One region of the Roseateles sp. P5_E8 genome, then DNA from elsewhere that is predicted to be linked to it. Evidence: predicted binding sites of a transcription regulator. Region 1 holds the regulator's gene; each other region holds the start of a gene.
What was found. Region 1 encodes sigma-54, which starts transcription at its own class of promoters, with help from an activator protein. Its sites were predicted from a motif close to TGGCANGNAANCTGCTTT; they were not measured.
Positions count from the first base shown of each region.

Region 2: the regulator sigma-54 is predicted to act here: its motif matches at 5,693-5,710, upstream of ACXRVZ_RS13825 (PEP-CTERM sorting domain-containing protein).
Region 3: the regulator sigma-54 is predicted to act here: its motif matches at 4,517-4,534, upstream of glnA (type I glutamate--ammonia ligase).

Region 1 is NZ_JBGCUM010000079.1:738-8,310, reverse strand. It holds gene lptA (lipopolysaccharide transport periplasmic protein LptA) at 1-84, shown strand, start outside; gene lptB (LPS export ABC transporter ATP-binding protein) at 84-884, shown strand; gene ACXRVZ_RS25605 (RNA polymerase factor sigma-54) at 1,045-2,538, shown strand; gene ACXRVZ_RS25600 (hypothetical protein) at 2,547-3,077, shown strand; gene ACXRVZ_RS25595 (alpha/beta hydrolase) at 3,094-3,957, opposite strand; gene ACXRVZ_RS25590 (alpha/beta hydrolase) at 3,959-4,828, opposite strand; gene ACXRVZ_RS25585 (THUMP domain-containing class I SAM-dependent RNA methyltransferase) at 4,866-6,164, shown strand; gene ACXRVZ_RS25580 (MFS transporter) at 6,143-7,309, opposite strand; gene ACXRVZ_RS25575 (16S rRNA (uracil(1498)-N(3))-methyltransferase) at 7,306-7,573, opposite strand, start outside.
Region 2 is NZ_JBGCUM010000020.1:42,851-50,423, reverse strand. It holds gene ACXRVZ_RS13845 (amidohydrolase family protein) at 1-950, opposite strand, end outside; gene ACXRVZ_RS13840 (amidohydrolase family protein) at 952-4,008, opposite strand; gene ACXRVZ_RS13835 (GGDEF domain-containing protein) at 4,099-5,031, shown strand; gene ACXRVZ_RS13830 (hypothetical protein) at 5,248-5,520, shown strand; gene ACXRVZ_RS13825 (PEP-CTERM sorting domain-containing protein) at 5,742-6,350, shown strand; gene ACXRVZ_RS13820 (NAD(P)/FAD-dependent oxidoreductase) at 6,422-7,516, opposite strand.
Region 3 is NZ_JBGCUM010000001.1:241,814-249,386, reverse strand. It holds gene ACXRVZ_RS01155 (TIGR00266 family protein) at 1-23, shown strand, start outside; gene ACXRVZ_RS01150 (YVTN family beta-propeller repeat protein) at 109-1,074, shown strand; gene ACXRVZ_RS01145 (polysaccharide deacetylase family protein) at 1,071-1,847, shown strand; gene ACXRVZ_RS01140 (sterol desaturase family protein) at 1,847-2,821, shown strand; gene ACXRVZ_RS01135 (EI24 domain-containing protein) at 2,821-3,651, shown strand; gene ACXRVZ_RS01130 (competence/damage-inducible protein A) at 3,656-4,447, shown strand; gene glnA (type I glutamate--ammonia ligase) at 4,610-6,025, shown strand; gene ACXRVZ_RS01120 (hypothetical protein) at 6,125-6,613, shown strand; gene glnL (nitrogen regulation protein NR(II)) at 6,646-7,573, shown strand, end outside.

The DNA of each region.
Region 1 (7,573 bases):
CCGGCCGAGGACGCCGCCTCGGCGCCGCCGGCAGCCTTGCCACTGAAGCCGTCGACGACGCTGCAGCCAGGCAAGCCTTCGTGATGGGCGACGCGTCCGTCACGCTTGAATCCCCGGCCGCCGGCGTCCAGCCAACGGCCTGCGGCAGCCGCCTCGAAGCCGAGGGTCTGGCCAAGACCTATGGCGTGCGCAAGGTCGTCAAGAACGTCCATGTGCGAGTCGACTGCGGCGAGGTGGTCGGCCTGCTCGGCCCCAATGGCGCCGGCAAGACGACCAGCTTCTACATGATCGTCGGCCTCGTCCGCTCGGACGCCGGCATCATCCGCATCGACGGCGCCGAGGTGCAGCGCCTGCCCATCCACTCACGCGCCCGCCTGGGCCTGAGCTATCTGCCGCAGGAAGCGTCCATCTTCCGCAAGCTCACCGTCGCGCAGAACATCCGCGCCGTGCTGGAGCTGCAGCAGGACGCCAAGGGCCGGTCCCTGGGCAAGGCGCGCATCGACGAGCTGCTCAACGGCCTGCTGCACGACCTCTCCATCGACGGCCTGCGCGACAGCCCGGCGCCGGCCCTGTCGGGCGGCGAGCGCCGCCGCGTCGAGATCGCCCGCGCCCTGGCCACGCAACCGCGCTTCATCCTGCTGGACGAGCCCTTTGCCGGCGTCGACCCCATCGCCGTGCTGGAGATCCAGCGCATCATCGGTTTCCTGAAGAGCCGCGGCATCGGCGTGCTGATCACGGACCACAACGTCCGCGAGACGCTGGGCATCTGCGACCGCGCCTACATCATCAGCGAGGGCGCCGTGCTCGCCGAAGGCACGCCCGACGAGATCGTGGCCAACGCCGACGTGCGCAAGGTCTATCTCGGCGAAAACTTCCGCATGTAGAGATGGACAACCCCTCGCCCATCCTCGCGTCGCTGAACGCGAGCGCGTCTGGTCGGTCCCCCGAGGGGACGGCGATGCTTGCCGCATTGAGCGGCAAGCACATCGCCAGCGCGGGCCGGCTTGGGAGCGGCCCGGCGCTCGGCCCGCAAGGAACTCTGGGATGAAGCAGACCCTCCAGGTCCGCCTCAGTCAGCATCTCGCGCTGACGCCCCAGCTGCAGCAATCCATCCGGCTGCTGCAGCTGTCGACGCTGGAGCTGAACCAGGAAGTCGAGCAGATGCTGGCCACCAACCCGCTGCTGGACACCGAGGAGGAGTTCACCGTCAGCGCCCCCGAGCTGGCCTCGAACGCGCCGGCCGAGAGCGGCACCGAGGCTTCGGCCGGCGAGTCGGAAAGCGGCGACGCCCCCGAGCTGACCGCCGAGGAATTCGGCGGTACCGAGCGCGAGGACTGGGAGAACGGCACCGAGCGCGACGACTTCGACGGCATCCGCGAGCTGCCCAGCAACAGCTCCGGCGCCAGCGGCGACGACGACGGCGAGCGCGAGAGCCAGGAGTTCGCCGAAGCCACGCTGGCCGAGCATCTCACCCAGCAACTCGCCGGCCACCACCTCTCCCCCGAGGACCGCGCCGCGCTGCAGATCCTCATCGAGTCGCTCAACGAGGATGGTTATCTCGAAGACACGCTCGACGAGATCGCCGCCTCCCTGGCCGAGGACGAAGAGACGCGCGAGGAACTGCTGGACCACCTGCGCATCGCCCTGCGCCTGCTGCAAAGCCTGGACCCGGCCGGCATTGCCGCGCGCGACCTGTCCGAATGCCTGGTGCTGCAATTGCGCGCCTGCCCCAAGTGCCCCGCCCAGGTCGTCGCCATCCTGATCTGCAAGGGTCATTTGGAGCTGCTGGCCCGCCGCGACATGCGCCGCCTGATGGCCGAAACCGGCGCGGACGAACACATCCTGCGCGAGGCGCAGGGGCTCATCACCCGGCTCGAACCCAAGCCCGGCCGCCGCTTTGCGCGTGGCGCCGCTGCAGCCATCGTCCCCGACGTCATCGTGCGCAAGGTGGGCCGCGAATTCCGCGTCATGCTCAACCCCGAGGTGGCGCCCAAGCTGCGCATCAACGAGCTCTACGCCAACGCGCTGCGCGCCACGCGCGGCGGCATCAGCAACTCGCCGCTGGGCGGGCAGCTACAGGAGGCGCGCTGGTTCATCAAGAACATCCAGCAGCGCTTCGACACCATCCTGCGCGTCAGCCAGGCCATCGTCGAGCGCCAGCGCGGCTTCTTCACGCACGGCGAGCTGGCCATGAAGCCGCTGGTGCTGCGCGAGATCGCCGACGAACTGGGCCTGCACGAATCCACCATCTCGCGCGTGACGACGGCCAAGTACATGGCCACCAGCTGGGGCACCTTCGAGCTGAAGTATTTCTTCGGCTCGGGGCTGTCGACGGAAGCCGGCGGCGAGGCGTCCAGCACGGCGGTGCGCGCGCTCATCAAGCAGTTCGTCGCGGCCGAGGACATCAAGAAGCCGCTGTCCGACAGCGCGCTCGCGGCGATGCTGGAAGAGCAAGGCATCCAGTGCGCGCGGCGCACGGTGGCCAAATACCGCGAAGGAATGAAGATCGCGCCGGCGAATTTGAGGAAGGCGCTGTAGGCACTCTCATGCGATTCAGCCAAACCCTCGCCTTGCTGGTGTTCTGCATGCTGAGCAGTCAGACGAACGCTCACCAGGACAGGATTCTCTCGCTGGCTTCTGACGGCAGCATTCCGGAACTTCCGTCGCAGTACACGTTGACGCGCTTGAAGATGGAGTTCGCGGACAAAGAGTCCGGCAGGCCGACGAAAGTGACCTTCATCTCCGGCGGGAAGCAGACCGTCATTGAACGCTGTGTGCTCCAAACCCTGCCCGCAGACTCATGGAAGACGGTCTCGCTATCGGGCTCTTGGTATCACGAGCGGAGCACGCTGCCCCACTACGTCTCGATTCGGTTCAAGACGCCGGCTCAGTCACCGAGGCTGCCAGCGCCCGTTGGCATTTCATTTCTGTTCAGCCTGGAAGATGCGCGGCTTCTCCAGATTGAAGCCACCACCGCGACGTCGAACGAAAACGAGGTGCAGTCGCGAGCCATCGACCTCAAAGGCGGCTGCCCCCTCCCTGGTGCTGCACGTGGCAGCATCTCCAAGCTGAATTGACACCCGTAGCCCGGCCTCAATCCTTGGATGGCCCCGTCTCCGGCGCCAGCGGCTCGAACACGAAGCGCATGCCGCGCGCATAGCTTTCCGGCTTCGTGCCGCCGTGGCGCTCGCCGTCGATGATGCGGTTCTGGAACACCAGGCCGGGATGCTTCAACTCGGGCAGCAGGGCCTGATAGCGCTTGATGCCGGCCAGGTAGGCGGGCCACTCCCACTCGGCGCCGGTCACATAGAGACGTGCCTTGATGGGCTTGCCCGTTGCGGCATAGGCCTTGGCGAGGCCAATGAGCCAGTCGTTGTCGACGTTCACCGCCGGGCTGGCCGCGACATAGCCCTCGAACAGCGTCGGCCGCGTGTACATCGCGTACAGCGTGAACAGACCGCCGAGCGAGCTGCCGGCCAGCATGCGGTGGGCCGGGTCGCCGCGGTAGTCGCGCTCCACCAGCGGGATGATGTCGCGCTCCAGCGTGGCCAGGAACTTGTCGGCGTGGCCGGAGTCGCCCGGCTGCGGGAGCTTTACCGGCGACAAGTCGCCGATGCGCAGCTGGCCGTAGTCGAGGTTCTGGCCCGCATAGCCCAGGCCCACGATGATGAACTCGGGCACGACGCGATCAGCGACCTTGCTGTTGTAGGCGTTGATGTGGGTCGTGAAGTCCCAGTAGGCGTCGGTGACGTAGAGCACTGGGTAGCGCCGCGCGGGCTCCTTGGCGAAGGACGCGGGCAGGTGGATGTGCAGCTGGTAGCTCCGGCCATCCGCCGTCGGCGGCAGCACACGCAGCTGCGTGTTCGGGACGACATGCGGCGGATAGCCGGGCGCCGGGTCCGCCAGCACTTGCGGCGCGCTGGACAGGAGGGCCAGCGCGAGGGCGAACTGCTTCACGTCAGTCTTTCGACTTCCCCGTCTCCGGCGCCAGCGGCTCGAACACAAAGCGCATGCCGCGCGTGTAGCTCTCGGCCTTGGTGCCCCCATGCCGCTCGCCATCGATGGTGCGGTTTTGATAGACCAGCTCGGGGTGCTTCAACTCCGGCAGCAGCGCCTGGTAGCGCTTGATGCCGGCGAGGAACCCGGGCCATTCGTTCTCGGCGCCGGTGACATACAGCCGCGCCTTGATGGGCTTGCCCGTCGCGGCATAGGCCTTGGCCTGGCCGATGATCCAGTCGTTGCCGGCGACGACGGCCGGGCTGGCGGCGATATAGCCCTTGAAGAGATCGGGCTTGGCATACATCGCATGCAGCGTGAACAGCCCGCCGAGCGAGCTGCCGGCCAGGTAGCGCTGGGCCGGGTCGGCGCGGTACTCGCGCTCCAGCAGCGGGAAGATGTCCTTCTCCAGCGAGGCGATGAACTTGTCAGCGTTGCCGCTGCTGGAAGACAGGGGGTTCATACGCACCGGCGACAGCTCCCAGCCGCGCATTTCGCCGTAGTCGAGGTTGTCGCCGGCATAGCCCAGGCCCACCGTGATGAAGTCGGGCACGACCTTGTCGTAATTCAGGTTGTTGTACGAGGCCACGATGGTGGCGAAGTCCCAGTAACCATCGGTCACGTAGAGCACCGGGTAGCGGCGCTTGGGCTCCTTCGCAAATGACGCCGGCAGATGAATGTGCAGCTGATACGTGCGGCCATCGGCGTTCTTGGGCAGGGCGCGCAGCAGCGTGTTGGGGATGGTGTGCGCAGGGTAGGCCGGCACCGGGTCGGCCGCCTGCGCCTGAAGCGCGCTGAACAGGAAGGCCAGGGTCAGGACGATTCGCTTCATGGCTCGCATTGAGTGTTGGGATAACGCTGTCCAGTTTATGGCCAGCGACAATCGCGCGGTGAGCCTGCCCAACAAACTTTCCCTCTTCGTTTCCTGCGCCGGTGGCGTCGAGCCCCTGCTGGAGGAGGAACTCAAACGCTTCCTGCCGCCCGGTGTGCGCAGCAAGGTGGAGCCGCTGCGCGGTGGCTGCGGCCTGATCGGCACGGCCGAGGACGTGCTGCGCATCAACCTCGAAAGCCGCCTCGCTCAGCGCGTGCTGGTCGAGCTGATCGAAGGCCCCTACCGCCACGAGGAAGACCTCTACACGCTGGCCCGCCGCGTCGACTGGCGCGACTGGATCACGCCGCGCGAGACCATCCGCGTGGACACCATCGCGCAGCGCTCGCCGCTGAAGAGCCTGAACTTCACGACGCTGCGCATCAAGGACGCGATCTGCGACCAACTGCGCGAGCACACCGGCGAGCGCCCCAGCGTGGACACGCATTCGCCCGACCTGCCCGTGCTGCTGCACGTCGGCCCGGAGCGCGCGGCGATCTATGTCGACACCTCCGGCGAGCCGCTGTTCAAGCGCGGCTGGCGCGTCGACAAGGGCGACGCACCGCTGAAGGAGACGCTCGCCGCCGCCATGCTCGCCGCCGCCGGCTGGCGCGGCGAGAGCGCGCTGCACGACCCCTGCTGCGGCTCCGGCACCATCCCCATCGAGGCCGCGCTGATCGCCTGCGACTCGGCCCCCGGCCTGCTGCGCCGCTTTGCCTTCGAGCGCCAGATCCCGTTCTCCACGCCGGCCCTCAAGGCCACCTGGGGCGAGATGGCGCAAGCCGCCCGCGCCCGCGTGCACGCCCCCAAGGTGCCCATCTACGCCAGCGACGTCGCCTTCCGCATGGTCGACTTCGCGCGCCGCAATGCCGAGCGCGCCGGCGTGGCCCAGTACATCCAGTTCAACGGCGGCGACGCGCTGGAGCGGCCCGCGCCCGTGCTGCCCGAGGGCATGGCCGGCAGCATCGTCATGAACCCACCCTACGGCGAGCGCATCGAGGTGCGCGGCAAGGCGGCCATGTCGCGGGACGCACGCGGCTCCGAGGAGCTGGACGCCGGTGACGACTTCTTCCCCCGCCTGGCCGCACACTGGAAGCGCCAGTACACCGAGAACCCCGCCGGCTGGACGGCCTGGATGCTCAGTCCCGACATGAAGCTGCCCAGCAAGATGCGGCTGAAGGAAGCGCGCCGCGTGCCGATGTGGAATGGCCCCATCGAGTGCCGGCTGTTCCGCTTCGACCTCATCAAGGGTTCGGCACGCAAGCCGGCCGCAGACGCTCAGGTCGACGACGGGCGCTGACGCAGCTTCAGCCAGCCTAGCGCCGCTGCGCACAGCGCGATGGGCACGAGGCTGGCCCAGTTCATCCACTGCCAGCCGCCGGTCGTGACCAGCGCACCAGATGAGAACGCCGTCAGCGACATCGTCGCGTAGACGCCGGTGTCCATCAGCCCCTGCGCACGCGTCTTCTCCTCGGGGCGGTAGGCCTGTGTGAACAGCGTCGTGCCGCCGATGTAGAGGAAGTTCCAGCCTATGCCCAGCAGCAGCAGCGCGCCGAGGAAGTGATCCAGGTCCTGCCCCGACAGCGCGAACGCGACGCAGCCCAGGTTGAGCAGGACGCCCGTCGCCATGACCGGCAGCACGCCGACCTTGCGTATCAGCGGCCCGGTAAAGAAACTCGGCACGTACATGCCCAGCACATGCCACTGCAGCACCCGGCCGGCGTCGCCGAAGGACAGGCCGCACTGGCCCATGGCGATGGGCGTGGCCGCCATCAGTAGGCTCATGACGCCGTAACCGAGCGCACTCGCGGCCATCGCAACGATGAAGACCGGCTGGCGCATCAACTCCGCGCCCGAGCGACCGCCGGCGCCGGGCTTGGGCCTGGCCAGCGGCGGGAAGTCGATCAGCGAGATCAGCACCAGGCCCACCAGCGCAACACCTATCAGCAGCAGATAGGCCCCGGCGAACGGCGCCACCAGCAGGTTCTGGCTCTCACGCGCCAGCAGCGGGCCGATGAAGGCGCCCAGGCAACCACCACCCAACACCCAGGAGATGGCCGCCTCGCGCTTGTCCGGCGCAACGAGCTCGGTCGCGGCAAAGCGGTAGAGCGCCGCGTTGGCGCTGTAGTAGCCGCCCACCAGCGTCGCCACGACAACGCCCCAGAACTGCTGGTGCAGCACGCTCCAAAGTGCCATCGCGGAGCTGACGATGGCCACCACCAGGCCGATCTGGAAGCCGCGTCGCCGGCCGAAGCGCAGCTGGTGCCGGCCCACCATGCGCGCCGTCAGCGCACCGCCGGTCACGTAGGCGCAGATGGGCAGCGTCGCCATCCACGGCACGGGCGCCAGCGCCAAGCCGACGAGGCCGTTGATGGCGATGAGGCAGATGTTGTTGGTGAGGAAGAAGCCCTGAGCCAGAACGAGCAGCGCGAGCTTTCGGTTCACGACAAGGCGAGCCAGGAGAGAACCGCCAGCGGCGCGGTGTCGGCGCGCAGGATGCGGGGGCCGAGCGAGATCGCGGCGAAGCCCAATGCGCGCGCTGCGTCTTCTTCGGCGTCGCTGAGGCCGCCCTCGGGGCCGCTGAGGAACAGTGCCCGCTGCTGCGGGAACGCTGCCAACGGCTGCGCCGCACGCGGGCTCAGCAGGCCGCGCCATTCGTCGTCGGCCGGTGCGGGCAACGCGGCCAGCCAGGCGGCCAGCGGCAGCACG
Region 2 (7,573 bases), on a different contig from region 1:
CGGCGCAGCGGCAGGCGCAGCAGGCCGCCGATGACGACGGGCACGTCGCGCTCGCGCAGCGTGTCGGCCACGCGCCAGGCGTCCGCCCCGCCGACGAGGATGAGCTTCAACCCATGCCGGGCCGCGAAGTCCAGCGCGAAGCGGATCTGCGCCAGGTCGTCGGCATGCATGAACACCGGCCGCGCCGGTGCCGCGCCGGGTGTGGCGGGCAGCACGGCGCGCATGGCCTCCCAGCGCGTGTCTATGGCCGTGCCTGGATCGGCGGCGCGGGCCAGCGCGTAGGCGCGGGCGTTGTCGAAGGCGTCGTCCAGCATCTTGAGCCTGGCCTCCGTGGAGCGCCGGATCTCGGCCAGCCGCGCCTCGGGCTGGCTCGGGAAGAGGGCGCCGTTCAAGCGCAGACGCGGCACGACGACATGCAGGCCCACCTCGGGCACCAGGGCCATGTCCTGCCAGTTCCAACCCTCCAGTTGCAGCAGGGCCGAGGTGCCGGCGATCAGCCCGGTGCGGCCGGCCTCGGGCACGCTCAAGGCGGCCAGCACGCCGCCGCCGCGGGTGACGGGCAGCAGCTCGCTGTCGGCGTTGAAGGCGACCAGCGCGCGGGCGTTGGGGTTGACGGCGCCGGTCTCGCTGGTGTCATAGGTCGCGCTGACCGAGCGGATCTCGGCCAGGCCCAGGCTGGTGTCGGCCGCCACCATGCCGGGGTAGACGTGGCGCCCGCCCAGGTCCACGGTCCTGGCGCCAGCCGGTGCGGCCAGCTTGGCGCCGCCGATCGCGCGGATCCTGCCGGCTTCGATCAGCAGGCTGCCGTTGGCGATGACGGGGCCGCTGACCGGATGCAGCGTGGCGTTGCGCAGCAGCAGGGGTTCACGTTGCGGCGGGGGTGGCGTGTTGGGCGATGCGAGAGCGGTGGTAGCGGCGGCCAGCAGGGCGGTGAAGAGGGTGCGCTTCATGTCAGAACCCCTCCGTCGTGCATTCATGCCATGCGTCGCCGTTGAAATAGCTGTGACGATCTCGGTTCATCTCGTGCAGCCAGCGTTGCAGCTGCAGCTGGTCCAGCGCGGCGGCAAGCGGGGTGGCCGGTCGCCCCTCGGGTGGCGCCGTGGCCTTGGTGCGTTCGGGCAAGGCCAGCGCCACCAGGCGGGCACGCTCGGCGTTGTCGCGCACGCGCAGTTGCGCATCCTCGCCACGGTCGAAGTAGCGGCTGCCGTTTATCCAGGTCTGCTCGGCCTTGGCGGCGCTGGACAGCGGATGCCCGCTCCAGACCACGAAGTCGGCATCCTTGCCTACCTCCAGCGAACCCACGCGGCCGGCGATGCCCAGTTGCCTGGCCGGGTTGATGGTGACGAACTTCAGCGCCTCGGCTTCGGTCATGCCCCAGGCCTTGCCGCCATAACGCAGCGCCTTGGCGGCCTCGGTGTTCAGGTGGCGGGCCAGCTCGTCACTGTCGGAGTTGAAGCTGGTCAGCACCCCGGCCCTGTGCGTCATCGCGCCGTTGTAGGGAATGGCGTCCTGCGCCTCCAGCTTGTAGCCCCACCAGTCGGCGAAGCCCGACGCACCCGCGCCCAGGGCCGCGATCTCCGGCGCGACCTTGTAGGCCTCCAGCACATGCTGGAAGGTCGCCACCTCCAGGCCGAACTCCCTGGCCAGCGCGATGAACATCAGGATCTCGTCGGCGCGGTAGCTGTGGATGTGGATGACGCGCTTCTTCTCCAGCAGCTCGACCAGGGTCTCCAGTTGCAGGTCGCGGCGCGTGCCCGGGTCGGCCTTGCGCTGCTCGCGGTAGGCCCGGGCGGCCAGCAAGGCGTCGCGCATGACCTGCTCGACGCCCATGCGGGTGGCCGGGTAGCGCGGGTCGTTGTCACTGGCGGGGAAGTTGGCGCGCTTGGCGTTCTCGCCCAGCGCGAACTTGATGCCCGGCCTGGCGCCTGCGAACTTCAGCGCCTCGGCGTCCTGCCCCCAGCGCAGCTTGATGACCTGGTTCTGCCCGCCGATGGCATTGGCCGAGCCGTGCAGCAGGTTGGCACTGGTCACGCCGCCGGCGAGCTGTCGGTAGAGGCTGATGTCGGTCGGGTCGAGCACATCGGCCACGCGCACTTCCGCCGTGACCGAGTGGGCCCGCTCGTTGATGCCGCGCTGAATGGCGGTGTGCGAATGGGCGTCGATGAGGCCGGGCGTCAGGTGCTTGCCAGTCGCATCGATGACGACGGCGCCGGCAGGTGCGGCCAGCCCCTTGCCGATGGCGGCGATGCGGCCGTCGCGCACCAGCAGGTCGCTGGCTTCCAGCGTGCCGGCGGCGGCGCTGGTCCAGACCGTCGCATTGCGCACCAGCACTGCGGCCGGCCGCTCGGGTGGCGCCACGCGGCCAAACACGCCGGCAGGGAAGGTGGCAGGCGAGGGCGCCCAAGCCATCGGCGGCCTGGCCGCGGGCGGCTCGAAGGCGGCGGCGCGCGTCGCCGTCCATGGCTGGGTGCGGCCATCGCCCAGCGTCAGCGCGCCGGCCAGCGTCTCGTCGTGCCCCTCCAGCCGCAGGCTGGTGCCGCCCTCGCAGGGCCAGCGCAACAGCAGCTCGCGGCCGCGCTGTTGCATATCGCAGCTGCGGCCATCCACCAGCAGCGTGGGCCTGGCGCGCGTCCCGGCGATCTGCCAGGTCTGCTCGGCGCCGCCGGCCGGCTTCACGGTCCAGCGGCCGCGTGCATCGAAGCGCTCCCAGGCCTCGGTCGTCAGCGGCTGACCGTCGACAAAGGCAATCTCGACCTCGGCCTGATCGTTGGTGAAGAGGTCGCCGCTCGCCACCACCACATGGGCCAGTTGCCCCGGTGCGGGCTGGCCCAGGCGGCCCTGGCCGAGCAGCCTGGCCGGCGTCGTCGTCAGCGCGGCCAGCGCGGCCTCGGGCTTGAGCCCGCGCTGCACAGCCTGGCGCAGCCGCGGCCAGAAGTCCTTGCGCAAGTCCTTCAGCCCCTGCGTCGAGATCGCGAACTCGACGCCCGCCGCCTGCAGCGCCGCCGCATTGGCCGGCGCTGCGGCCCAGTGCTGCAGCACGTCCAGCGGTACGTCGAGCGCGCTCTCGGGCTGCTCGACCTCCGGCGCGGCCGGGTAGGCCAGCGGCAGGATGACGGGCAGGCCCAGCGCCTTCAACTGCGCTACCCGGCGGTATTCGTGGCCCGTGCCCTGCGCGATCACCTGCAAGCCGAACTCGTCGCGCAGCCTGGCGATGCGGGCCAGGTCTTGCTCGTCCAGCGCCTCGTGCACGACGGGTTGCTTGCCGCCTGCGGCCGGCGCCAGCGCGACCAGCCCCGCGTTGAACTCGCGCCGCTCGCCCGACGGCTGCGGGCCGGCGGCCCAGCGCACGTTCAGCCAGGTCTGGCGCATCAGCGCGACGCTGCCCATCAGCGAGGTCGGGTAGCTGACGACGCCGACGCGGCCGCCACTCTCGAAGTCGACCGCCAGGTATTCGTGCGCCACATGCTGGGCCACGTCGGCCGCCAGCACCAGGCTGCGCGCGTCGCCGCCCTCGCGCAGGCTGATCAGCGCGCTCTGGCCGCGGAACACGGCACCCGTCGGCGGCAGCGACAGCGCCGCGGTGAAGCCCTGATCGCGCTCGGCGCGCAGATCGTCGGGCTTGATGTCCAGCGCCGTGGCTTGGTGGAAGTCGGCGCGCACCCAGCGCTGACCGGGCGTCAGCCCCTTGGCCTTTGAGACGTCGATGCGCCCCTGGCCCAGGCTGCTGGCCGCGTCGATGAAGCCAGCGTAGACCGTGCGCCCCGGCAGATGCCAGACCCGCGCGCCCGCCGGTGGCTTCACTTGGCCACCAGCGGCGACGATGACGCCATCCTTCATGACCAGCGTGCCGTTCTCGACCGCCTGGCCCGGTGCGAGCACCAGGCGGACGCCGGTGAGCGCATGCCAGCGCGGCGTGGTCTCGCGCAAGCCCTGAGGGATTTCACCGAGCTGCTGAGCCTGTGCGAGGCCGGCGAGCAGGGCAAGCAGGGAGACCGTGAGCAAGCGCATCGCACGGACTCTAACGGCGTGATCTGCCTCATGGCTGAAAGCCGGCAGTCCTGCGATAGTCGGGCCTAGAAGACCGATCCGGAGACTCCCATGAGCAGCGCCGCACCCGCCCCGACCGACGATCCCACCACCGCCCGATTGCGAGCCTTGCTGGTGAAGGCACCCACCGCCGTCGCCTTTGTCGCCGGCCAGCGCTTCGAGGTCGTCAGCGACGAGTTCAACCACCTGTTTGGTTTCGGCGACGACAGCGACCTGGCCGGCCAGGGCACGCGCTCCGTCCACACCACCGACCTCGCCCACACCGCCCTGCACGAGCGTGCCACCGCCGCCTTTGCCGCCGGTCGGCCGCTGGACGAGGAGATTGAATACGTGAAGCGCGACGGCCACCGCTTCTGGGGCCGCCTGCAAGCCACGCCGCTGCAATGGGACGCGCCGGCCGGCGAGGCGCTCTGGATCCTTGAAGACGTGACGACCGCCCGCGCCCAGCGCCTGCAGCCCACCTGGACGGCCAAGCACGACGCCGTCACCGAGCTGGCCAACCGCCGCGAGTTCGAACGCCGCCTGGGCGAGCACGTCGGCAGCCGCCGCAACGAACCGGTGTCGGTGCTGTGGCTGGACGTGGACCGTTTCGGCGAGGTCATCAAGGGCATGGGCCCCGAGGTGGGCGACCATTTCCTCTACGGCCTGGGCCAGATGCTGATCGGCAAGGTGCGGGCCTCCGACCTGGTGGCACGGCTGGAGGAAGACCATTTCGCCATCCTGCTGCCCGACTGCGACCACCACTACGCCCAGATCATTGCCGAGAAGATCCGCTCCGCCGTGGCCGCCTACCGGCTGCGCTGGGGCATGCATCGCACCCGCGTGAAGGCGTCGCTCGGGGTCGTGCAGATCCACGCGACGCTGGCGACGGTGGACGCCGTGCTCGGCGCTGGCGCCTTGGCCTGCACCGAGGCCAAGGCGGCGGGTGGCGACAGCGTGCGTGTCTTCGTCTCCGCCGGCGGCTACGAGGAACTCGCGGGCTGAATCAGCCCACCCCCTACCGGCTGCGCCGGCCCCCTCAAGGGGGCACTGCCAGTGGCCCGGCAAAGCCGGTTCCACGGCAGTCACGCGGTAATGCGTGCCGTACTGCGCGGCTGCGTGTCCTCTGATCCCCGGAAATGCGGGGTTTTTCGCCGATTGTTCTAAAGTTCGCTTCAGCCCGGCCGATGTAGCGGTCATGCGCCTGAGAACTGAATCCCGATGAACGTCGCCCTCTCCACCGCCCTGTCTGGCATCTCGTCCGCGAACGAGCGCCTGCGCGCGTCGGCGTCCAACATCGCCAACCTCGCAGCCAGCAACCAGTCCCGCCCCAGCGTCGAGCCGACGAATGTCGACAAGGCGCCCGAGCGCGAGATCAATCCGGCCAACGAGATCGTCGAGCAGCAGTCCGCCGCCTACGCCTTCGTCGCCAACATGAAGGTGCTGCAGACGCAGCTCAACACCACCGGCGCCCTGCTGGACATCAAGGCCTGAACCTCTCCCCGTCGAGACTGGGCGCTGCCGATGCAGCGCCCTTTTTGCGCCCGGCATGCGCGCATTCTTGTGGGTGAAAGTCCCGCCGTAAGCACGGCTTGTCGAGGTTCTTTACACCTTCTTGACCGGTGCTTCGCGGCTCCCAGCCGGGCCTCCTATGAAATGAGTCGAATGGCACAGATCGTGCTCGGCTCGGCGCACCATTGGATTGGAGGTGAGTGATGAACATGCTGAGTTTTGTTCGTACCCGTCTGTTGGCCACGGCACTGCTGCTGGTAGCGTCCGTCGCGCAGGCCGCTCCGGTCTATCTGGAAACGTTTCTGTCGTTGCAGCAGACGGCAGGGCCGACCGTTGTTGCGTCGCCCAACGCGGGCTTCAATCTGTGGTCGACGACGTTCCAGCTCACCAACATGACCGGCACGGCGTTGAACGACGTCAAGCTTTGGTACACCGGCCCGCGCCTCAATGGCATCGATGCCGTGTGGGACGACACTACCTCCGTGTTCAAGACGGCGGATGCCACGCTGTCCGGCTACAACAACGACACCGCCTTGCTATATGGGCTGTCGGATCTGCCGGACCTTTTGATCTTTGGCGTCGACGACGCCGATACCTTGCCGGTGTGGAACCTCGGCTCGATGGGCGTCGGGCAAAGCGTCTCGGTGACGCTGGTTCGGGAGCTGACCGCCAACGTTGGCCAACTCAACTCCATCAGCATCCAATTCACGCAGACCGCAGCGACGGTGCCCGAGCCGGGAAGCCTGTTGCTCGTCGGCCTGGCGCTGAGTGTTCTGGCGACGTCCACCGCGCGTCGGCCCCGCAAAGATTGACGCTGGCCGCGACGGCATGAATCGGTGCAGGCAGGCGTTTCGGCGCCTGTTCTGCTTTGTGGCCCACGTGATCAGCACGATGGCCTGATCAGCGCCGCCACTTCCTCGGCCAGTGCCATCGACGCTGTCAGCCCCGGCGACTCGATGCCGAACAGCTGCACGAGGCCCGGCAGGCTGGCGTCGAGGCGGAAGTCCGCTGCGGCCTCGCCCGGGCCACTCAGCTTGGGGCGGATGCCGCTGTAGGCCGGCTGCAGCGCCCCCGCCGGCAGGGCGGGCCAGTAACCGCGCACCTCGGCCTCGAAGGCCGGCGCCAAGGCCGGATCGACGGCGTAGTGCAGTGCGGCCGGATCCGTCTCGGCCAGCCATTGCACGTCCGGCCCGAAGCGCGCCTGGCCACCCAGGTCCAGCGTCAGGTGCACGCCCAGGCCGCCGTCCACCGGTAGCGGGTAGATCAGCCGTGAGAACGGCGCCCGGCCGGCCAGCGAGAAGTAGTGGCCGCGCGCAAAGCGCAGCCTGGGTGCCGGTGTGCCGAGCGACTGCGCCACCTGCGCGGCAAACAGCCCGGCCGCGTTGACGACGCAGTGCGCGCCTATTTCGAAATCGGTGCCGACGCCCAAGCGCCAGCCGTCGCCGTCGCGCTCACCGCCCGTGACCGAGCTGGCCAGTGCCAGCGTCGCGCCGGCCGCTTCGGCGTCACCCAGCAGCGCCGTCATCAGGCCATGGCTGTCGATGATGCCGCTGGAGGGCGACAGCAGCGCACCTGCCGCCTGCAGCGCCGGTTCCAGTGCCAGCGTCTCGGCCCGGCTCAGCAGGCGCAGGTCGTCGACGCCGTTGGCCGCGCCGCTCGCGGCGAGCTGTTCCAGCCGGGCCAGGTCGGCCGGCCGGGTGGCGACGACCAGCTTGCCGCAGCGCTGGTGCGCGATGCCGCGTGCGGCGCAGTAGTCATACAACAGCGCCTTGCCGCGCACGCACAGCCGCGCCTTCAGGCTGCCGGCCGGGTAATAGAGGCCGGCGTGGATGACCTCGCTGTTGCGTGAGGAGATGCCCGTGCCGATGGCGCCGGCGGCTTCGACGATGACGACCTCGCGCCCTCGCTGCGCCAGCGCACGCGCGACTGCGAGGCCGATGACGCCCGCGCCGATGACGACGACTTCGACCTTGTCCATGGGGCGTCAGCCTAGGCGTATCCGGGCAGGCAGGCATGCGACTTCCTGTGTTGTGGC
Region 3 (7,573 bases), on a different contig from region 1:
TCCTGGGCGGCAGCGACGACTGAGCACCCCCGGTAAACTGGCACGGTGAGGGCGGCAGCTGCCGCCCTTTCTGCTTTTTGAGGACTCGGAATGTTTCGTTGCGGCTTCATGGCCCTGTTGATGTCGGCCGGTCTGGCCAGTGCCCAGCCGGCGCGCCCGCCGGTCTTCGTGCTCAATTCGCTGGACGCCGACATCGCCGTCGTCGACCCCGTCAGCTTCACCGTCGTCAAGCGCATCCCGACGGGCAAGGAGCCGCACCACCTCTACCTGTCGCCGGACGAGAAGTCACTGATCGTCGCCAACGCGCTGGGCGATTCGCTGACCTTCGTCGACCCACACACGGCAGAAGTGCAGCGCGTGGTGCGCGGCATTTCCGACCCCTACCACCTGCGCTTCTCGCCGGACATGAAGTGGCTCGTCACCGCGTCCAACCGGCTGGACCGCGTCGACCTCTACCGCTGGCAGGGCAGCGTGGCGACCGAGCCGTTGCAGCTCGTCAAGCGCATCCCGGCGCCCAAGACGCCTAGCCACCTGAACATCGACAGCAAGAGCACGACGCTCTATGTCAGCCTGCAGGACAGCGACGAGCTGCTGGCCATCGACCTGGCCACACAGGCTGTCAAGTGGAAAACGCCGGTCGGCAAGATGCCGGCCGACATCTACCTGACGCCCGACGATCGCTTCGTGCTCATCGGCCTGACGGGCGACAAGTTCGTCGAGGTCTGGGACGTCAGCGGCGCAAGCCCGAAGCTGGCGCGGCGCATCCAGACCGGCGCGGGCGCGCATTCGTTCCGCGCCTGGGGCGACAAGCGCCACGTGCTGGTGTCCAACCGCGCCGCCAACACCATCAGCAAGATCGACCTGGCCACGCTGACCGTCGTCGACCAATACCCCGCTCCGGCCGGGCCGGACGACATGGAGCTGCTGACCGACGGCAAGACGCTGCTCGTCACGTCGCGCTGGGCCGGCAAGGTCACGCAGATCGACACGACGACACGCAAGGTCGTGCGCCAGGTCAAGGTGGGCAAGTCGCCGCACGGGATCTGGACGCTGGATCACCAGCCGCGGTTATGAAAGCGCTTGTCCTGCTGCTGGCCGCGAGTGCGGCGGCAGCCCAGCCGGCTTGCGACAGGCCGGTCTACCTCACCTTCGACACCGGCCACATGGGCGTCGCGCCGCTCATTGCGCAGACGCTGAAGAAGCACAACGCCAAGGTGACCTTCTTCCTCGCCAGCGAGCCCACGCAGACCGGCGGCACGACGCTAGACGAGACCTGGGCACCGTGGTGGCGCGAGCGCGCGGCCGAGGGGCATGACTTCGGCTCCCATACCTGGGACCACGACGTCTTCCTCGAAGACATCCTCGATGCCGACGGCAAGGTCACGCGCTTCAAGGTCCGCACCCAGGCCGGTGTGAATCCGCCCGTCGTGCGCGAGCTGTCGGCCGAGCAGTACTGCGCCAGCCTGAAGAAGGTAGGTGACCGCTTCACGGCGATGACGGGCAAGCCGCTGGCGCCCCTCTTCCGCGCGCCGGCGGGCCGCACGTCGGCCGCTCTGCTGAGCACGGCCAAGGCCTGCGGCTTCAGCCATGTGGGCTGGGCCCGCGCGGGCTTTCTGGGCGATGAGCTGCCCAGCGGCCCCCACCCGAACGCACAGCTGCTGGAGAAGGCGCTGCGCGACGTGAAGGCCGGCGACATCCTCATCGCCCACCTTGGCATCTGGGAGCGCCAGGAGCCCTGGGCGCCAGCCGTTCTAGAGCCGCTGATGACCGGCCTGGAGCAGCGCGGCCTGTGCTTTGCGCCGCTGCGCGATCATCCGCGCTACGCATCCTTGTTCAAGAAGCCGTGATCGACTGGATCTCCAACACCTTCGACAGCGTGCAGCTCGCGCTGTACGAGAGCGTTGTGCAGCCGCTGGTGTTCGGGTTGGGCTTTGGCAACCTGCTGGAAGACGCATTCGATGCGACCGGCTGGCTGCTGCTGGGCCTGATGCAGATCGCTTTCATCCTGCTTGGCATCCGTGTGCTGGAGCATCGTTGGCCCGTCGAGCCGGTGACCGACCACGCGGCCGTGCGCACCGACGTCGTCTACACGCTGATCCACCGCCTGGGCCTGGTGCGCCTGGCGATGTTCTTCGCCATCGACCCGCTGTGGGACAGCATGTCCAGCGGGCTGCGCCTGGCCGGCCTGTCGACCTGGCAGCTCGATGGCCTGTGGCCTGGCGTGACCGATATCGGCTGGGTCAGCCTGCTGCTCTATCTGGTTGTCTTCGACTTTGTCGGCTACTGGCTGCACCGCGCCCAGCACCAGTTCAACTGGTGGTGGGCCTTGCACAGCCTGCACCACAGCCAGCGCCAGATGACGATGTGGAGCGACAACCGCAGCCATCTGCTGGACGACGTGATCATGGGCACTGCCTTCGCGCTGCTGGCTCGCTTCATCGGCGTGGAGCCGGGGCAGTTCGTCGCCATCACCGTCATCACGCAGCTGCACGAGAGCCTGCAGCATGCGAATGCGCGCATCAGCTTCGGCCTGATCGGCGAGCGGCTGCTGGTCAGCCCGCGCTTTCACCGCCTGCACCACAGCATCGGCATCGGCCATGAATCCGGCGGCCGCGGCACGCTGGGCGGCCACAACTTCGGCGTGCTGCTGCCGGTCTGGGACCTGCTGTTCCGCACCCATTGCTTCGACAACCGCTTCGACCCCACCGGCGTGCGCGACCAACTGCCCGACGAGGGCGGCCGCGACTACGGCGAGGGCTTCTGGCGCCAGCAGTGGCTGGGGTTGGTGCGCCTCGCCACGTCCTACCGAAAGGCCAACTGATGCAAGGTCTCGCCGACTCCTTCTGGCGCGCCGCCGCCTACTGCCTGCACCCGCGCGTGATCGGCCTGTCGCTGCTGCCGCTGCTCATCTGCGGCGTGCTGGTATTCAGCTTCATGTTCTTCTTCTGGGAAGGGTCCATCGCCAGCGTGCGCGCCACGCTGGAGAGCTGGAAGCTCATCGAGAGCCTGCTGCACTGGCTGGACTCCTACGGCCTGCAGGCCTTCCGCAGTGCGCTGGCGGCCATCGTCGTGCTGGCTGGCGTGCTGCCCGTCGTCATCCTGCTGAGCTTTCTGCTGGTGGCGCTGTGCATGACGCCCGCCATCGTGCGTCTTGTCGCCGAGCGGCGCTTTCCGCTGCTGGAGAAGAAGCGCGGCGGCACGCTGGCGCAGAGCGTTGCGGCCTCGCTGGGCGCCACGCTACTGGCCCTGGTACTCATCCTGTTGTCGATACCGCTGTGGCTGATCCCGCCGCTGGTGATGGTGCTGCCGCCGCTGATCTGGGGCTGGCTGACCTACCGCGTCTTCGGCTTCGACGTGCTGGCCGAACATGCCTCCGCCGAGGAGCGCCGCGCGCTGCTGAAGGAGCACCGTACGCCCATGCTGGCCATGGGTGTCATCTGCGGCTACCTCGGCGCGGCGCCCTCGTTGATCTGGGCCTTCAGCGCGATGGCGGTCATCTTGGCGCCCTTCCTCGTGCTGCTGGCCATCTGGCTCTACACGCTGGTGTTTGCCTTCTCGACGGCCTGGTTCACGCACTACGCGCTCGCGGCCCTGCAGGCGCGGCGGGCCAACGAGCCGGCCGTCATCTCCGAAGTTCTGCTGGACGCCTGAAACCATGCAAGTCGGCCTGATCATCATTGGCGACGAGATCCTGTCCGGCAAGCGCCGTGACTCGCATCTGGCCAGGTTCATCGAACTGCTGTCCGAGCGCGGCATGCAGCTCGCCTGGGCCCAGTACCTGGGTGACGACCGCGAGCTGTTGACGGCCAAGCTGAGCGAAGCTTTTGCCAGTGGCGACCTGATCGTCAGCTGCGGCGGTATTGGTGCCACGCCGGATGACCACACCCGCCAGTCCGCCGCCGCCGCCTTGGGCCGGCCGCTCGCGCTGCACCCCGAGGCGCGCGAGCTGATCTGGCAGCGCATCCAGCAAATGGCGGCCGAGCAAGGCAAGGCGATCACACCCGATGAGCCCGACAGCCTGCGCCGCTTCGAGATGGGCGTCTTCCCCGAAGGCGCGGGCATCATCCCCAACCCCTTCAACAAGATCCCGGGCTTCTTCGTCGGCAACGTGCACTTCGTGCCGGGCTTCCCGGTGATGGCCCATCCGATGATGGCCTGGGTGCTGGACCGCTTCCCGCAGCTGCACCGCAAGCTCGGCGTCATCGAACGCTCGCTGATCGTGCAGGGCGCGATGGAGGCCAGCCTCACGCCGCTGATGGAAGCCGTCGAGGCTGAGTTCGCCGGCATCAAGGTGTTCAGCCTGCCGAGCGTCGACCACCCGCAATGGGGGCGTTGCATCGAGCTGGGCGTCAAAGGCGAGGCCGACCAGCTCGACCCGGCCTACGATGCACTCAAACGGGGCGTTGTCCAATTTGGTGCGTCAATAAGCACAGAGCTGGTGCGATAGAACTCCAGCGGTAACCAACCCCCAACGATAATGTTGAGAGCAGCCAAGCCGCAACCCATGTCGGTGCAGTGGCATGCAAACTGCTTTGCTTTCCCCCGTGGCTGCGAGTGCATGTGTGTTCGCAGCGGCAAACCAACCCCCTCGATCCCGTAGGAGCAATTGATGGCCAAGACCGTCGCCGATGTGATGACCCTTGTGAAGGAAAACGAAGTCAAGTTCGTCGACTTCCGCTTCACTGATACCCGTGGCAAGGAACAGCACGTCACCGTGCCGGTGTCCCATTTCGATGAAGACAAGTTCACGTCGGGCCATGCCTTCGACGGCTCCTCGATCGCCGGCTGGAAGGGCATCGAAGCATCGGACATGCTTCTCATCCCCGATCCCAACACCGCCAACATCGACCCCTTCTTCGAAGAGCCGACGCTGATCCTGACCTGCGACGTCATCGACCCGACCGATGGCAAGGCCTATGAGCGCGACCCGCGTTCGCTGGCCAAGCGCGCCGAGGCCTACCTCAAGAGCAGCGGCCTGGGCGACACCGCCTACTTCGGCCCGGAACCCGAATTCTTCGTGTTCGACAGCGTGCGCTGGGGCAACGACATGGCCGGCTCGTTCTTCAAGATCGAATCGGAAGAAGGCGCCTGGAATTCCTCCAAGGAATACGAGCACGGCAACAGCGGCTACCGCCCCACCGTCAAGGGTGGCTACTTCCCCGTTCCCCCGGTCGACAGCGGCCAGGACATGCGCTCGGAGATGTGCCTGATCCTCGAGCAGTGCGGCATCCCCGTCGAAGTTCACCACCACGAAGTGGCGAACGCCGGCCAGATGGAAATCGGCACGCGCTTCAGCTCGCTGGTCGAGCGCGCTGACTGGACGCAGCTGCAGAAGTACATCGTCGCCAACGTCGCCCATGCCTACGGCAAGACCGCGACCTTCATGCCCAAGCCCCTGGTTGGCGACAACGGCTCCGGCATGCACGTTCACCAGTCGGTCTGGAAGGACGGCAAGAACCTGTTCGCCGGCGACGGCTATGCCGGCCTGAGCGACTTCGCGCTGTACTACATCGGCGGCATCATCAAGCACGCCCGCGCGCTGAACGCCATCACCAACCCGGGTACGAACTCGTACAAGCGTCTGGTGCCTGGTTTCGAAGCCCCGGTCAAGCTGGCCTACTCGGCCAAGAACCGCTCGGCCTCGATCCGCATCCCCTACGTGGCCAACCCCAAGGGCCGCCGCGTCGAAGCGCGCTTCCCGGATCCTTCCGCCAACCCCTATCTGTGCTTCGCCGCACTGCTGATGGCGGGTCTGGACGGCGTGGAAAACAAGATCCATCCGGGCGAAGCCGCCACGAAGGACCTGTACCACCTGCCGCCGGAAGAAGACGCGAAGATCCCGACCGTCTGCCACAGCCTGGACCAGGCCCTGGACTATCTGGACAAGGACCGTGCCTTCCTGACCAAGGGTGGCGTGTTCACCGACAGCTACATCGACGCCTACATCGACCTGAAGATGCAGGAAGTGACGCGCTTCCGCATGGCCACTCACCCGGTCGAGTTCGACATGTACTACGCGCTGTGATTGCCATGGGCAGCCTCAACGCTGCCTTGGTCATCCCCAGCAAAGGGGGCCGCTGCTGCGGCCCCTTTTTCATGGCCGTGTCTGATTCACAATCCGGCCATGCTGAATCGACTGCTGGCACCGTTGTTCGTCCTGGCCAGCCTGGGCGCGCAGGCGCAGGGCACGGTCTACCGCTGCCCCGGACCGCCGGTGCTCTACACCGACGCGCTGTCCGCCAAGGAAGCGCACGAGAAGGGTTGCCGGACCATCGAGGGCACGCCCATCACCGTCGTGCAGTCGCCCAGGCCGCGCACGGGCGCGGCGGCGTCGGCGTCTGCGGAGTCGCGTGGTGCTGAGAGCCGCGTCGAGGCCGGCCAGCAGCGGGTGCGCGACGACGAGCGCCGCCGCGTGCTGCAGAACGAGTTGCGCCAGGCCGAGGAACGCCTGGGCAACGCGCAGCGCGAGTTCGCTGCCGGCCAGGAGCGCCGCGGTGACGAGCGCAACTACCAGAAGTACCTCGACCGCATGGCCGAGCTCAAGGACAACATCGGCCGCCACGAGGCCGACGTCCAGGCCCTCAAGCGAGAGATCGCCAAACTTCCCTCCTGAGGCGCACGGCGCTGCGGGAGTTCCCAAGCGCCATGACTGATACCTCCCTGTTGCCGGCCGAGTTCTCCGGCCTGGACCTGCTTGCGACCATGGTCGTTGTCGTCAGTGCCGACGGCGAATGCCTGTTTGCCAACGCCGCCTTCGAGAACGCCATGCGGCTGTCGCGCCGCGCCGTGCAGAAATCGCAGTTGCCCGACTGGTTCGACGACTCCCAGCGCCTGGTCGAGACGCTGGGCGGCGTGGCCGCCAACCACTACTCCAGCAGCCGCTTCGACGCCGTGCTGCGCCGGGGCGCCTGGGCCCACGAAGACGGCCTGCCCGTGCATGTCATCGTGTCCCAGATGGACCCGGCCGACGACGGCGGGCCGCGTGTGCTCGTCGAGCTCATCGAGATCGCCCAGCTGGCCCGCCAGGACCGCGACGAGCGCAACCTCGACCAGGTGCAGGCCACCAAGGAGCTGACCCGCAACCTCGCCCACGAGATCAAGAACCCGCTCGGTGGCATCCGCGGCGCGGCCCAGTTGCTGGCGCTGGAGCTGCAGGAGGGTGACCCTGAGCTGACCGAATACACGCAGGTCATCGTCCACGAGGTGGACCGGCTGCAAAGCCTGGTGGACCGCCTGCTCGCACCGCATCGCAAGGCGCAGGTCGTCGGCGACGTCAACATCCACGAAATCTGCGAGCGGGTCCGGGCGCTGGTGCTCATCGAACATCCCAAGGGCCTGGACGTCGCGCGCGACTACGACACCTCGCTGCCCGACTTCCGCGGTGACCGCGAGCAGCTGATCCAGATGACGCTGAACATCGTGCAGAACGCCGCCCAGGTGCTCGGCGCGCGCATTGCTGCGGGCGACGCGCAGATCGTGCTGCGCACGCGGGTCGCCCGGCAAGTAACCGTTGGCAAGCAGCGCTGGCGCTTGGCACTGGAATTGCATATTGAGGACAACGGTCCCGGCGTCC